DNA from 3 places in the Leucobacter denitrificans genome. Region 3 is predicted to be linked to each of the others. Evidence: predicted binding sites of a transcription regulator. Region 3 holds the regulator's gene; each other region holds the start of a gene.
The links. Region 3 encodes HrcA, which represses chaperone genes, less so after heat shock. Its sites were predicted from a motif close to TTNGCACTCGNNNNNNNCGAGTGCNAA; they were not measured.
Positions count from the first base shown of each region.

Region 1: a site for HrcA is predicted at 3,239-3,265, ahead of groES (co-chaperone GroES). Genes of this name have one in related genera too.
Region 2: a site for HrcA is predicted at 3,289-3,315, ahead of groL (chaperonin GroEL). Genes of this name have one in related genera too.

Region 1 covers NZ_CP060716.1:846,535-851,784, forward strand. Annotated here, with positions in the region: gene H9L06_RS03995 (GuaB3 family IMP dehydrogenase-related protein) at 1-249, opposite strand, end outside; gene guaB (IMP dehydrogenase) at 308-1,810, opposite strand; gene rarD (EamA family transporter RarD) at 1,851-2,783, opposite strand; gene groES (co-chaperone GroES) at 2,870-3,166, opposite strand; gene H9L06_RS04015 (DUF4190 domain-containing protein) at 3,383-3,778, shown strand; gene H9L06_RS04020 (THUMP-like domain-containing protein) at 3,783-5,021, shown strand; gene H9L06_RS04025 (DUF4190 domain-containing protein) at 5,026-5,250, opposite strand, start outside.
Region 2 covers NZ_CP060716.1:1,968,712-1,973,961, forward strand. Annotated here, with positions in the region: gene H9L06_RS09490 (HtaA domain-containing protein) at 1-587, shown strand, start outside; gene H9L06_RS09495 (DUF2165 family protein) at 694-1,218, opposite strand; gene H9L06_RS09500 (DUF4177 domain-containing protein) at 1,215-1,403, opposite strand; gene groL (chaperonin GroEL) at 1,605-3,224, opposite strand; gene H9L06_RS09510 (hypothetical protein) at 3,394-3,999, opposite strand; gene H9L06_RS09515 (heme/hemin ABC transporter substrate-binding protein) at 4,122-5,250, opposite strand, start outside.
Region 3 covers NZ_CP060716.1:318,933-324,182, forward strand. Annotated here, with positions in the region: gene lepA (translation elongation factor 4) at 1-549, shown strand, start outside; gene H9L06_RS01555 (DUF1990 family protein) at 546-1,274, shown strand; partial or broken gene hemW (radical SAM family heme chaperone HemW) at 1,277-2,517, shown strand; gene hrcA (heat-inducible transcriptional repressor HrcA) at 2,560-3,591, shown strand; gene dnaJ (molecular chaperone DnaJ) at 3,650-4,747, shown strand; gene H9L06_RS01575 (16S rRNA (uracil(1498)-N(3))-methyltransferase) at 4,751-5,250, shown strand, end outside.

The DNA.
Region 1 (5,250 bases), 530 kb from region 3:
CCAGAGGCCCTCGAGGTTCAGAACACCGAGGCCACCGAGCTTACCGAGCTGGATTGCGGTGTCTGGGGACATAACCGAATCCATAGGAGCACCAAGGACTGGAATATCGAACTGAAATGCGTCAATGGTCCATGACGTAGATACCAGCTCTGGGTCTCGCGTGCGACGGGTTGGGACAATTCCGATCTCGTCGAATGTGTAGACGCGACGCGCGCGCTTGCCCTTGCCGATTTCGATCTCGTTGCTCACCCGACCAGTCTATCTGGAACACTCTGAGAGGCTGGCCGGGTGAGGCCGAGACACATGTTTACTTGCGGTAGTTTGGCGCTTCAACAACCATCTGGATGTCGTGCGGGTGGCTTTCTTTGAGGCCTGCTGATGTGATGCGCACAAACTCGCCGCGCTCTTTCAGCGCTTCGATGGAACGCGCACCGACGTAGAACATCGACTGGCGCAGGCCGCCGACCATCTGGTGAGCGACGGCCGATAGCGGGCCGCGGTATGGCACCTGGCCCTCGATGCCCTCAGGAATGAGCTTCTCATCGCTCGGAACGTCAGCCTGGAAGTAGCGGTCCTTCGAGTACGACGTGCGCTCTCCACGGGTTTGCAGCGCGCCCAGCGAGCCCATTCCCCGGTAGTTCTTGAACTGCTTGCCGCCCACGAACACAAGGTCGCCGGGGCTCTCGTCAGTGCCCGCGAGAAGCGACCCCATCATCACTGAGGATGCGCCCGCTACGAGTGCCTTTGCGATGTCGCCTGAGTGCTGAAGCCCACCGTCAGCAATGACCGGCACGCCTGCTGGCGTTGCCGCCTTCGCAGCCTCGTACACTGCCGTGACCTGTGGAACACCAACGCCAGCAATCACGCGAGTGGTGCAGATCGAGCCTGGGCCAACGCCCACCTTTACCGCGTCGGCACCGGCATCGACCATTGCTTTTGAACCGTTGTACGTTGCCACGTTGCCGCCGATTACATCGACGCCAGCGAAAGCCGGGTCGGCTTTGATCTTGGCGATGATGTCGAGCACTCCGCGGCTGTCACCGTTTGCGGTGTCAACAACGAGCACATCGACGCCCGATTCAAGCAGCGCACCGGCGCGCTTCCATGCGTCTCCGAAGAAGCCAACGGCCGCACCAACGCGCAGTCGGCCCGCCTCGTCCTTCGTGGAATTTGGATACTGCTCTTCCTTATCAAAGTCCTTTACCGTGATGAGGCCGGTGAGGCGCCCCTCGTTATCGACGAGCGGAAGCTTCTCAATCTTGTGTTTCTTGAAGAGGTCAGCGGCCGCCTCACGTGAAATACCAGCGGGAGCGGTAATCAGCGGCATACGCGTCATCGCGTCTTTAACCCGCACATTCGCGCGGTCTTTCACATCGATGAAACGCATGTCTCGGTTTGTAATGATACCGAGGAGCACGCCCGCGGAGTCGACGACCGGAAGACCAGATACGCGGTACTCGCCACACAGGGCATCAACCTCAGCGACCGTCGCGTCAACGTTCGTGGTCACAGGGTTCGTGATCATGCCCGCTTCAGAGCGCTTGACACGGTCGACCATCTCGGCCTGATCTTGGATCGACAGATTGCGGTGCAGAATTCCGAGGCCGCCCTGGCGCGCCATGGCAACCGCCATGCGGGTCTCAGTCACTGTGTCCATTGCCGCCGAGATCAGCGGAATACCCAAGCGGATGCGTCTCGTGAGCTGAGTTGAGGTGTCAGCCTCACTCGGAATGACGTCGGTATGCGCCGGAAGCAGCAGCACATCGTCGTAGGTGAGTCCAGTGAACGCGAAGGGGTCACGCTGTTCCATACAACCTCTTTAAGCTTGTGGCGGGAGAAGACGGGGGTTACTAGTCTAAGGGGATCTGACCGGTTATCGGCTGTACGGGCATACGGGACCGGGGTATCGTTCGCGTTTGGCGCAACATGTCAGCGATGAGCACGACGAGCGCGATCCACACCGCGATGAACCCAACCCACTGCCCGGGGCTCAGTGTCTCGTGCATGATGAAATAGCCAAACAAGAACCCAAACACCGGTGTCATGAACTGCAGAAAACCAAGGTACGTCAGGGGAAGTCGACGCGCAGCCTCACCGAACAAAATGAGCGGGGCAGCGGTCAGGAGTCCGCTGAGTAGCACGAGCACAGTCACGCCTGCGCCATGAGAAAGACCAGTGATCCCTACCATCGACGCGACGATGACTGCTTGGACGAGGCTCAAAGGAAGAACGACGAACGTTTCTACGGTGAGACCTGTGACACCATCGACATTGGGAATCCGCTGGTGCACCACTCCGTAAAGGCCGAACGACACCGCGAGGCCCAGCGCGATCCACGGTACCTGGCCGTACGAAATCGTCGAGTACAGTACTCCCGCGCCCGCAATGCACACTGCGATCCACTGCAATACATTGAGTTTCTCACGCCAAAAAATCACACCAAATAAGACCGTGAACAGTGGATTGATGAAATACCCGAGCGACGTCTCAAGAATGTTGCCTGAAACAACACCGATGACGAAAATCTGCCAATTGCTGTACAGCAGCAGAGATGCAAGCGCGAATGCCGCAAGCAATTTCGGATTCTTAAGGATCGCGACGACGAACGACCATCTTCGAGTGATCGTCACAATCAGCAGGCAGACAATCAGAGCCGTGACGACACGCCACGAAACAATCTCGAACGGATTGACCGCCGCTACGAGCGTGAAGTAGAGCGGAAACGCACCCCAGAGAAAGTATGCTCCGAACCCGTATCCCAGTCCAGATCGCGTCTTCCCCATGAGATCATCCTATGGCTCCGAAGCACCCACAAAATACATCGGGGCCCGCACCATAACTGGTGCAGGCCCCGATGTGAGTGAGCTGCTTAGCGCTCGATGACTGCGAGAATATCGCGGCTCGAGAGCACGAGGTACTCTTCGCCACCGGTCTTCACCTCGGTGCCGCCGAACTTCGAGTAGATAACGGTGTCGCCGACGTTCACGTCAACGGGAATGCGGGTACCGCTGTCCGACACGCGGCCGGGCCCTACTGCAACAACCTTGCCCTCCTGGGGCTTTTCCTTTGCACTGTCAGGAATAACGAGTCCAGAAGCAGTTGTCTGCTCTGCCTCGACCTGCTGGATAACGATACGATCCTCGAGCGGCTTGATGGCGACCGACACGGTTGACCTCTTTCCAAAGCTAATGGTTTCTCACCCAGACGGGTGCCTCTGTACGAGATTCTATGGCCCCCATTGGCACTCTTGCAAGGTGAGTGCCAACTCATTGGGGTGTGGATCGCGCACAGCGAACACAGCAACCGCGCGTGACCCGCGGCAGATGCGTTTACACCCCTGACTATGCTTGAAACCACACCCTTTTTCTTGCGAGGAGACCCCATGACCACCACCCCTCCCGAATACCCGCAGCAGCAGTATGCCCCTCAGACACCACAAGCGTCTCAGGCATACGGTCAGCAGCCATTGAACTATGCCTCGGGATACGCGGAGCAGAAGCCCCTCCCGACAAACACCACGGTGAAAGACACCAACACGTATTCACTAGTTGCGGTGATTCTCGCTTTCATCGTGCCACTCGCGGGCATCATTTTCGGCCACATCGGCCTCAGTCAGATCAAGCGAACTGGCGATGCAGGTCGCGGACTCGCCCTCACCGCACTGATTTATGGGTACTGCGTGTTCGCCCTCGGATTGATCTTCTTCGTTACCTACATTGGGTTCATCGTCATGATCATCAGTGCGGCGGCAGGCGCGGGCTCGGATTACTACTACTAAGCCGGTGACACGCGCGTCAACGCCTGGCTGGGATCAGCTGACGCAGCCGGGCGGCGCTCGCCTACTCGCTGAAATCTCTGCGCTTCGCCAGTCGGGTGAGACCCCCTCGGCAATTGCCCAGCGGGTTCGGTCAGAATCTTTCGACCATGACCTCATTGCTGCTGCCCTGACACAGTCAGACTTGCGGGAGCGAGCGGGCCAGAAGTTCGGCGCGCTCGCAGACCGCATGCTATTCACCCCCGCAGGGCTTGAACAGGCCTCGAGACTTGCGGTGGCAGAGCTTCATGCAACGAGATTCGCTACTGCTGGTGCAGCCTCAGTCGCAGACCTGGGGTGTGGGCTCGGGGCTGAGTCTCTCGCATTTCTCCGGGCAGGCATGCGCGTGCGCGCAGTCGAGATCGATGCACTCACCGCAGAATTTGCGCGACACAACCTTGCTGTGCAGGCTTCAGCTCTCGAGTCAGCAAAGTTCGATGTACTCCTGGGCGATGCTACCGAAGTAGGTGCGGGCGATGCCGACGCAGTATTTCTCGACCCAGCGCGCCGCACTTCGGGTCACCGCAACACAAAGCGGGTGTCCTCAGCCGACTACGCTCCTTCGCTCGATTTCACTTTCGGTGCGGCGCGTGCCGCGCGCTCTGGTGGGGTCAAACTTGGGCCGGGATTCGAACGGGAACTCATTCCCGAAGACGCAGAGGCACAGTGGGTGTCGATAGACGGCGCTCTCGTAGAAATGAGCCTCTGGTTTGGTGAAGCGGCACGGCCAGGCATTCGCCGCGTCGCAACCGTCATACATTCTGGAAGTAAGTCAACGGGCCCGAAATCGGTTTCAGAACTCACCAGTGAGTCCGACTCAGAAGACGCGCCTGCGCAGGAACTCGGCACCTACCTGTATGAGCCCGACGGTGCTGTGATCCGCTCTCGTCTCATCGGCAAGCTCGCCCGCGACCTTCATGCGGGCATGCTGCACGAGCACATCGCGTACCTCACCTCAGAAACGTTGCAAACAACCCCGTTTGCGCAGGCCTTTCGCATAGTCGAAGAATTGCCGTTTCGTGAGAAAGACTTGAAGCGAGCACTACAGGCGCGCAGCATAGGCAAGCTCGAAATAAAGAAGCGCGGCGTGGATGTTGATCCAGCCGCGCTTCGAACGCGCTTGCGCCTCAAAGGCGAGAATTCAGCAACACTGATTCTCACCCGTTCGGCGAGCAAGCACTTGGCGTTGCTCGCCGAACGGTGCTGAGTGCCTAGTAGCTACCCGACATGATCTGCGAGCAAGGCAGGGTCTGGCCGAGAAGCTCAGCCGACTCAGCCCCAGCAAGGCATGCTTCAAGTGCGTCAGTGGTCGCACCTGCGAGGCTGAAGATCGACACCATGATCACAATGCCAACGATGACACCGATCAGGCCGATGACGATACCAATGATCGCAGGAACGTTGCCCGCGCCAGCCTTCTTCGACTGCACGAGCGC
Region 2 (5,250 bases), 750 kb from region 3:
GGGCGAACGGTGTTGGCTCGTTTGCATCTGACCTCAGCGAGGGATCTATCGAATTCACCGGTGACATTCACTTCACCGGCCACAACGGCGGCCTCACGCTTGATGTCTCGAACCCTAAAATCGTCTTCACAGGGCCTGACGCCGCGCAGCTCGTGCTCGACATGGGCGAGGCCGACGAGACGGGCAACGTCGCATATGAGCGCGTCGTCGCCGCAAAGGTGGATCTCGCGGGTTACGACGCAGGTGACGGTTCGACGCTGACGGTCGAAGAAGCGCCAGTCGCGCTCACGGCTGAGGGCGCAGACGCGTTCAACGGGGAGTACGGCGATTACTACGCCGGGCAGGAACTCGATCCACTCGCCCTGAACCTTGCGTTCTCGGGCTGCGACCTCGCATCTTCTGAAGCGACTCCCGCGCCGAGCGAAGAGCCCGAGGAGACCGAAGAAGCGAAGGTACCGATCTCGGAAGACGTGGAGGAGAGCGAATTCCCATGGCTCCCCGTTGCGATCGGCGGCGTTGCACTCATCGTGATCGGTGTGACCACCGGCATGCTAATAGCCGGCAACAAGAAGAAGCCGAAAGCGTAAGTAACGTGATGTGATCCACACTCTGTGACTCACGACGAGGCCCCTCACCGCGCAACCGCGCACGGTGAGGGGCCTCGTCGTTATATTGACCGACTTCGGAGCGACATTACTCCTGTGCTGTAGCCGCGTGGGACTCCCGCGGAGCCTCATTCATCGCGAGCAGCGCGGCGAAAGCGGCCCACAGGATTGCGAGCGGCATTGCCGTGTCCTTGCCGTTCCAACTGCTCGACTGCCACATCGCGAACCATTCGGACCCGATCACGATGAATCCGACGAACCAGATGAGCAGGCCAACGCCGTACGAAGCGTAGCCCCACGAACGCGCGCGATCATATACAGCGACGCCAGCGTTGCGGGCGAGGTAGAGCTTCACGCCGCCGACGAGTCCGAGTAGCGCGAAGATGCCCTCGGCGATGATGATGCCGATGTATCCGACCGTCCAGATCCACGGTGCCGTGAGCGCACGCCACATGAGCGCGTTGCCCTCGAACGTCGTGTCCATGGAGAGCACGTGCTTGACGAATTGGTAGTTAGAGTCGTAATCCATGAGATTGCCCATGAAGACGAAGAGGCCGAATAGGCCAGCGATGAACACAGTGAATGCTTGGAGTATGCGGAGCGGACGTTTCATTTCTTCACCTTTCGCGAAAACACCAGATCGATACGTGGTTCGGCGTGATTCTCGAACGAAACGGCCTGTACGAACTCCCATCCGTCTCCTGCCCGTTCGCGAACCACCTGCTGATAATCCTTGGCGAGCAGCGATCCCTCTCGGCGACGCTGCACGGCAATGCTGACAAACGAATATTCCTTCATGCGGGACCTCCTTGGCGCTTAGCATCGCAGTAATCAGGGGTTTTAGTGCTCATTCAGGCGCGGTTGTCGAAAATCGATGAGATCGCTATGTGTGGATCGAAGTACCTTTTCCGCCCTTGGTCGGTCTGGTTCGCGGTGCCACAAAACGCAAGGCGGGGCCGCACCTTTCGGTGCGACCCCGCCATTTGCAATCAGTGGGACTTAGAAGTCCATGCCTGCGCCTGGGTCAGCTGGCATAGCCGGTGCTGGCTCTGGCTTGTCTGCGACAACTGCCTCGGTGGTGAGGAAGAGGCCAGCGATCGAAGCTGCGTTCTGCAGTGCCGAGCGGGTCACCTTCACCGGGTCATTGATGCCTGCAGCAAGCATGTCGACGTACTCGCCGGTTGCAGCATTGAGGCCCTGGCCGATAGGAAGCTCAGAAACCTTGTGAGCAACAACGCCTGGCTCAAGGCCAGCGTTCATTGCGATCTGCTTGAGCGGAGCCTCGATAGCAACGCGCACGATGTTCGCGCCGGTTGCCTCGTCACCCTCGAGCGAAAGCGACTCGAATGCCTTAGCGCCTGCCTGAATGAGTGCAACGCCACCGCCGGGGACGATGCCCTCTTCAACTGCAGCCTTTGCGTTACGCACTGCGTCTTCGATGCGGTGCTTGCGCTCCTTGAGTTCAACCTCGGTCGCAGCGCCAGCCTTGATCACTGCAACGCCACCAGCGAGCTTCGCGAGGCGCTCCTGGAGCTTCTCACGGTCGTAGTCGCTGTCGGTGTTGTCGATCTCGCGGCGGATCTGCTGAACGCGACCCTGGATCGCCTCTTCTTCGCCGCCACCCTGGATGATGGTCGTCTCATCCTTGGTGATGATGACCTTGCGTGCGGTGCCGAGCATGTCGAGGGTTGCGTTCTCGAGCTTGAGGCCAACCTCTTCGGAGATGACCTGGCCGCCGGTGAGGATCGCGATGTCCTGGAGCATTGCCTTGCGGCGATCGCCGAAGCCTGGAGCCTTGACGGCAGCCGACTTGAAGATGCCACGGATCTTGTTGAGCACGAGGGTAGCGAGTGCTTCGCCCTCAACGTCTTCAGCAATGATGAGGAGCTGCTTGCCCGACTGGATTACGGGATCGACAACTGGGAGCAGATCCTTGATGTTCGAGACCTTGCTGTTCACAACGAGGATGTATGGCTCCTCGAACACGACTTCCTGGCGGTCTGCGTCGGTGACGAAGTATGCCGAGAGGTAGCCCTTGTCGAAGCGCATGCCCTCGGTGAGCTCGAGCTCGGTGCCGAAGGTGTTCGACTCCTCAACGGTGACAACGCCTTCCTTGCCGACCTTGTCGATTGCCTCTGCAATGAGGGCACCAATCTGCTCGTCAGCTGCCGAAATCGAAGCGGTTGCTGCGATCTCAGCGGTGGTCTCGATCTCCTTCGAGTTAGCGTGCAGCTCGGTGATAACTGCTGCCACAGCCTTCTCGATGCCCTTCTTCAGGGAGATGGGGTCGCTGCCCGCAGCAACGTTGCGGAGGCCCTCGCGCACGAGTGCCTGTGCGAGTACGGTAGCGGTGGTGGTGCCGTCGCCTGCTACGTCGTCGGTCTTCTTTGCAACCTCCTTGACGAGCTCAGCGCCGATCTTCTCGTACGGGTCGTCGAGCTCGATCTCCTTAGCGATGGACACACCATCGTTGGTGATCGTGGGAGCGCCCCACTTCTTCTCGAGAACAACGTTGCGGCCGCGTGGGCCGAGCGTCACCTTGACGGTGTCAGCGAGAATGTTGAGACCACGCTCGAGGCCACGACGTGCCTCTTCGTCAAAAGCAATCATCTTTGCCATGTAATTTCGCCCTCCTGGACGTGTTCGGAGCTGCGGTGGAACCAGCCGGCATCCACGCGCGGATTTAGCACTCAGTCGATCCGACTGCTAACCACAATTTTGGCACTCTCCTGCTGTGAGTGCAAGAAGAGGTGCTCGCCTAAAGCGAACGCACCGAAGTTAGTCCGAGTTATCCTTCGTCTTTGCCGGGGCCCGCATAATCGGTGCCGAGCAGAACGACGAGTCTGGCCCCGTATTCGGTGTAGTCGGTTGAGGGGTAGGTGGAGATTCCGCCGAGCTCGCTTGCAAGACCCAGTGCCGCTGACTCGTCAGCGGGATCCGCAAAGAAGACCGCTGAGATCGTGACATCGGAACTCGCTGCGGGAGCAGCTGCCAGAATGGCGCCGAGCTGCTGCTCGGTGATGATTGGTGCGAGCCGCAGCGCGAGCTCACCGTCTGCCGACGTTCCATCGAGCAAAACGACCGTCGCCTCTGGATCGAGTTCAGCAGACACTTTCGGTGCCTCCTCGGTGGGCTTTTGCGTCTCAGAAGGCAGCGGAGGCAGGCTGCCCGTGGTGTTCGCGATGTTCACGCCAATGATGCCAGCGGCGGTGAGCAGCGCTGCGCCAGCAAGGGTGATGAACACATACAGCCAAAACACCTTGGGCTGCGCCGTAACGCGGTGGGCCCCAACGCGACTCGAACGGGGAATATCGTCGAATCGGTCAGTCGGGTAGCTCTGAGTCGCAGTGCCGCGAGTTCGCTCGCTCCGCGCTGCCTCATGCTGCTGTGTCACCCGTGTCCTCCGGTGGTATCAAACTTCAATTCGGTGTGGATCGTGCCACAGCCTACCGACCTAGAATAACCCGACCGGCTGCAAACAATCTTCAGGACACTGGGCTGGTCGATCCGCCCGACTTACCCGAGCGAATCAGGAGCATAGATCGCGCGCGCCAGAGCGTCGATCACATCGGGGATGCGTGGGCCGCTCGCAAAAATCTTCGCATCGTCGATGTCGATAATGCGTCGATGCTCACCTGCAGCCGTGAGTGCGATGCTCGGTTGTGCCTCGAGCAGCCCATCGACACCGTTGGTGCTGTCGAGTCCCTTCGTCATCACAATGATGATGTCGGGGTTCATATCTATGAGTGCCTCGTCGGTCATTGGCCGCTGACCGACCCATCCGACTTCTTCAGCCACGTCGACCACGCCCAGCGAATCAAAGAGTGAGTCGACGCTGCTGCCCTCACCGAAGAGGTAGAAAATTCCCGATCCACCGCGAACATAGAGGAAAGCGACGCGGGGGACCTTGCTTTCGTCAGTGGGAATGAGGCGCGCGACCTCGGCTTCTTTTGCTGCGATCGCTGCTTCGACCGATGCATTGAGCTGATCGGCTGCCGAGGCAACACCGAGTGCGGCAGAAACCTGCTGAATTGCTTCAGCGCTGGTCTCGGGATCGACCGAGCGATCGATCACGACAACAGGGATACCGGCGTTACGCATCGTGTTCACGAAGTCGATGCCACCGATGCTCAGGTCGGTGAGAATGAGCGTCGGCTCAAGGCCCAGGACCGATTCGGCCTCAATATCGTGACCAGAGCGCACGACGAGCGGCAGATCTTCGACGCCGGGGAACTCAGTGGTCGCGTCGCGACCCACCAGTTGATCGCTGAGCCCGAGCGTGTAAATAATGTCGCTGAGCGTGCCGGTCAGCGAGATAGCGAGCACGCGTGACGTGTCGGTGATCTCGACCTCGACATCACCCGCGCGATCTTTCGACATCACGGTCGTGGGGAGCACAGCCTCGGGGGTTTCCTTGAGCGGCTCGATGCTCGGGGAACCAACGAGGGCGGTTGTGGCGCCCTCGTACGTTCTCGGATTGTCGACAGGAGTGACTGAATCGAGCGGAGGTAGCTCCACCGTTGTGCTCGACGCGCTCGTCTCTGCTGGGCCTGCGGTCTGGCAACCGGTCAAAGCGATCGCGAGACCGAGTGCGAGAGCAGTGCCAGCGCGGGCGCGCGATGAGCGAGACGCCCGACGGGCGTGT
Region 3 (5,250 bases):
CAGTCGCGTCGTGGTAGTTTGCTCGGAATGGAGTATCTCGGCGAGCGAGTCGAACTGCGATACAACATTCCGATGGGTGAAATCGTGTTCGACTTCTTTGATCATTTGAAGAGCCGCACGCAGGGATACGCAAGCCTCGACTATGAGGTGAGCGGGCAGCAAGAAGCCGACCTCGTGAAAGTCGACATCCTGCTCCAAGGCGATAAGGTCGACGCGTTTAGTGCGATCGTGCACCGAGACAATGCATATCACTACGGCACAATGATGACCGAACGACTGCGAAAGCTCATTCCTCGCCAGCAGTTCGAGGTGCCGATCCAGGCCGCAATTGGTGCGCGTGTGATTGCTCGCGAAACGATTCGAGCGATTCGTAAGGATGTGCTCGCAAAATGCTATGGCGGTGACATCAGTCGTAAGCGTAAGCTCCTTGAAAAGCAAAAAGAGGGCAAGAAGCGCATGAAGATGGTTGGCCGCGTCGAGGTGCCACAGGAAGCCTTTATCGCTGCGCTTTCGGGAGATGTTGAAGGGAAGGAAGCGTCGAAGAAATGAGTGCTGAGACCCCCGGGCCACGTCGGTCCAATTACTCCAGCATGCCCGTTGCCTACGCTGCAATCGGTGCATCTTCTGCGCCCGACCTGCTGAGATTTCCGCCTGCGGAGAGCACACCGTATGAAGAGACGCTGCAGCTCGGCAGTGGCACCGAACGATTTCTCACCGCCGCGAACCTGCTTATGACCTGGGGTGCTCAACGAGTTGCTGGCGTCGAGGTAGTCGATATCGATCCGGGTGAACCGAGTGAGTACCCGGGTGTGCACTTCACTGAGACTGGAACGCCAGAGCTTGGCGCGGCGCGCGAAGAGCTTTTCACTCCAGAGGGTGAGGCATATTTGCTTGCTGGCACCACTGCCTCATTCGTGGTTGGGAGCAAGGACCCTCGCCGGATTCTGGTGGTTACCACCGTAAATGAGTCCAATAGACTCGGGTTTGCTTGGGGCGATCGCGACGAAGTCGCGGGATACGGGGAGCAGCAGCTCACCGTTGAGATCCGTGAAGACAGCACAGTATGGGCAGTCGCTAGAGGGTTTACATTTCAGAGCAGTACCGGAATCACTGCTGGGCTAAAGCAGCGTGCCCACGTTAAAGAGGCCGTTGCCCAGGCACAGGCGTTCCTTCAGGCGCTCGCTCCGGGTGCCGCTCTTCGTAACGGTGTCGCGAAACCAGCGGATGAGCCGGACGAGAATGACCAGTCCGCAGACGACCAGCCGAGCGCGTAGACGTGCCAAGCGCACTTCCTGAAGGGGACCCTGCTCCGGCAGATGGCGCTCTGCCCTTGAGCGTGGTTTCTGGGGCAGGCCAACGGGGGTTCGGCGTATACGTGCACGTCCCATACTGTCGCGTGCGCTGTGGCTACTGCGACTTCAACACCTACACCGCGAGCGAACTGGGCGGCGGTGCGAGCCAGGCAGGGTACGCCAGGGAAGCGGCAGCGGAACTGAGTTTCGGGGCAAAGACGATGCGTGAAGTCGGCCTCCCCGAGCGCAAAGTCTCAACCGTGTTCTTTGGGGGAGGTACCCCTACACTTCTGCCAGCTACCGATTTGAGCTTTATTTTGGGCCGGATCAAAGAAGAGTGGGGGCTTGAGAATGACGCTGAGGTAACAACCGAGGCGAATCCAGACTCAGTTGACGAGGAGTACCTGCGCACACTCGCCGATGCAGGGTTTACTCGAGTGAGTTTTGGAATGCAGTCGGCTGTTCCTCACGTGCTTCGCGTGCTCGATCGAACGCACACTCCCGAACGGGTTCCACTCGTCGTCGAGTGGGCGCGAAATGTTGGCCTCCAGGTGAGCCTCGACCTCATTTACGGTACGCCGGGGGAATCGCTCGCCGACTGGGAACAATCGATCGACGCCGCGCTGGCGTGCGAGCCGGACCATATTTCTGCGTACGCGCTCATTGTCGAAAGTGGCACGAAGCTCGCGGCTCAGATACGCCGCGGTGAGATCGCGGAGCCAGACGACGATCTACACGCAGAGATGTATGAGCTCGCAGACCGTAAGTTCGGTGCTGCTGGGTTTGAGTGGTACGAGATTAGCAATTGGTCTCGGTCGCTGTCGACGAGGTCTCGGCACAACTTGGCGTATTGGACCGGCGAGGATTGGTGGGGTGCGGGCCCCGGCGCGCACAGCCACATTGGGGGCTTCGCTGGTGGAATGTAAAGCATCCTCGTGCGTACTCTGAGCGGATCGCCGCGGGCGTGTCTCCGGCGCATGCCCGAGAGGAGCTCAGCGAGTACGCACAGCACAGTGAACGAGTGCTGCTTGAGACTCGTATTGTTGACGGGCTAGCAATTGAGGTGCTCGATGATACCGAACGCGAGGCGGTACCCTCATTGATCGCTGACGGCCTCATTGATGGGCGTGCCGCGCTGGGGAGCAGCGGATCCACACCGCGTATCGTGCCCACGCTTCGCGGCAGGCTACTCGCCGACACGGTAATCAACAGAATCCTGCGTTAGACTGGCACTCATTGTGTTCGAGTGCCAATCGGGAGGTGCGTGATGGTTTCGGAGCGCAGTCTCGCGGTGCTCCATGCGATTGTGAGTGACTTTGTCGCCTCGAATGAGCCGGTCGGCTCTAAGTCGATTGTCGAGCGACACAGTTTTGGTGTCTCAGCGGCTACGATCCGCAACGATATGGCATTGCTCGAAGAAGACGACCTGATCGCGCAGACCCATACTTCGTCGGGCCGCGTGCCCACCGATAAGGGATACCGGCTCTACGTCGACACTCTTGCGCGCCTGCGCCCGCTTTCTTCTGCGCAACGCACCGCGATCGAGCGGTTCCTCGGCGAATCCAGCGATCTTGACGATGTGATGGCCAGAACAGTTCGCTTGCTGTCTCAGCTCACCAATCAGGTCGCTGTGGTGCAGTACCCCTCATTGCGTGGCACAGCGGTTCGACACATAGATCTCGTCACTCTCGGTGAAAATAGGGTGCTTTCTGTCTTGATTCTTGGCAATGGGGTGGTCGAACAGCAGGCCGCGACGCTCCCTGCCGCGCGGGTTACAGAGGCGTGGGTCAGTGGTCTTCGTGACAGAATCGCTGGTGCTGTAATTGGGCTCGATATTGACAGTGCGGATCGAGCAATTGCAGACCTCGCTGAAAGCCTGGATTCATGGGCGTCTGCCGAAGACACCAGTCTGATTTTGAGTGTTCTAGAGGTAGTGACGGGCCAGTTGCGGGCTAACCGCAGTGACCGCATGGCTGTAGCTGGCGCTGCAAATCTCACGAGACCGGGCGAATTCACGGGCTCTCTGCCCGCGGTGCTTGCGGCAATTGAAGAGCAGGTTACCCTTCTCAAACTGTTTGACGAGCTCGTTCAAGACGAACGTGAGATCGCGGCATCTATTGGCCGTGAGAATGAGGCGTATGGGCTTTCGAGCACCTCAATTCTCGCGACAAACTATGAAGAGCAGGGTTCGTCACGCGTCGGCGTGATCGGTCCGCTCCGAATGGACTACGCAGGGAATATCTCAACTGTCCGCGCAGTTGCGAGATACCTCAGCAAACTTTTGGGCGAGACTGGTTAAGACCGGTGTTTCGATCCACAACCCACTGAAATTTACTGAAATACCTAGGAGTACCACCGTGGCAGATCACTACGAGACGCTCGGCGTTTCACGCGAAGCGAGCCTCGAAGAGATCAAGAAGTCGTATCGCAAGCTCGCGAGGCAACTGCACCCAGATGTGAACCCGAGCGAAGAGGCCGCAGAGCGATTCAAAGACGTGACGCATGCCTACGATGTGCTTAGCGACCCAGAACAGCGGCAGCGCTATGACATGGGCGGCGGGCAAGCCGGCGGCATGGGTGGCTTCGGCGACATCTTCGAGACATTCTTTGGTGGTGGCGGCTTCGGTGGCGCATCACGGGGACCAAGGTCGCGGCACGAGCGTGGCGAAGACGCTCTCATCCGAGTGGATGTGAAGCTCGAAGAAGTGGTCTTCGGAGTGCAGCGCGAGGTCTCCATCAATACTGCGGTTCTGTGCGGTACTTGCGAGGGGAGCGGCTGCCAGCCCGGCACGCACCCCGTGAACTGTGACGTGTGCCGTGGCCAGGGTCAGGTGCAGCGGGAGGTTCGCTCGCTGTTCGGCAATGTCGTTACGATGCACCCGTGCGGCAGCTGCCAAGGCTACGGCTCGGTCATCGAGACTCCTTGCACGCAGTGCGCGGGCAAGGGTCGTGTGCGTGAGCGGCGCAGCCTGAAGGTGGATATTCCTTCGGGCATCGATACCGGTACCCGCATGCAGATGCGCGGAGGCGGCGAAGTTGGGCCGTTTGGTGGGCCCAATGGCGACCTGTTCATTGAGTTCCGCGTTGAGCACGATGACACCTTCAGTAGAGACGGTAATGACCTCCTCAGCACAATTAAGGTATCGATGACCGATGCGATACTCGGTACCGAAGTCGAGCTTGATTCGCTCGACGGCAAGGTTTCCGTTGAGATTCCGGCAGGCACACAGCCGGGCGACCTCATTTCGATCAAAGGCCGCGGCATTCAGGGGCTTCGCACGAACACCCGAGGCGACCTGAAAATCGCGATGCAGGTAGTCACACCTACCAAGCTCTCTGGCAAGGAGCGCGCGCTCATTGAGCAACTGGCACAGCTTCGCTCAGATGACGCGCCTCACTTCGGTGAATTCAAGCAGAGCTTCTTCGGCAAGCTCCGTGATCGTTTCTTCGGATAGCCAATGGCAAATATGTACCTCGATGAGTCGCTCGTCGGGGCCGCTGTGGGCGACGAGATCACCGTCACCGGAGATGAAGGTCGACACGCTGTTCGCGTGAGTCGGCTGCGAGTGGGGGAGCAGACGCTCATTGGCAATGGTCATGGGCTGATGGTCACTGGCGGCGTGAGCCAGATCGATCGCGACCGGTTCACGGTGCGCGTTGAGGCAGTGAGAAATACAACGAAACCCACTCCGGGTGTGTATCTCGTGCAAGCTCTCGCGAAGGGTGACCGCGACGATCGCGCAATAGAGCAAGCAACCGAATTCGGTGTCGATGGCGTCATTCCCTGGCAATCAGATCGCTCGGTATCTCGCTGGGAAGGCGAGAAGGCGGCCAAAGGAGTGGCGAAGTGGTCTCGAATTGCCCGTGAAGCATCCAAACAATCAATGCGAGGGTGGATCCCAGAGGTTCGTGAACTCACCACGCTTGATGAGCTCTGCTTGCTGGCACAACATGCTCA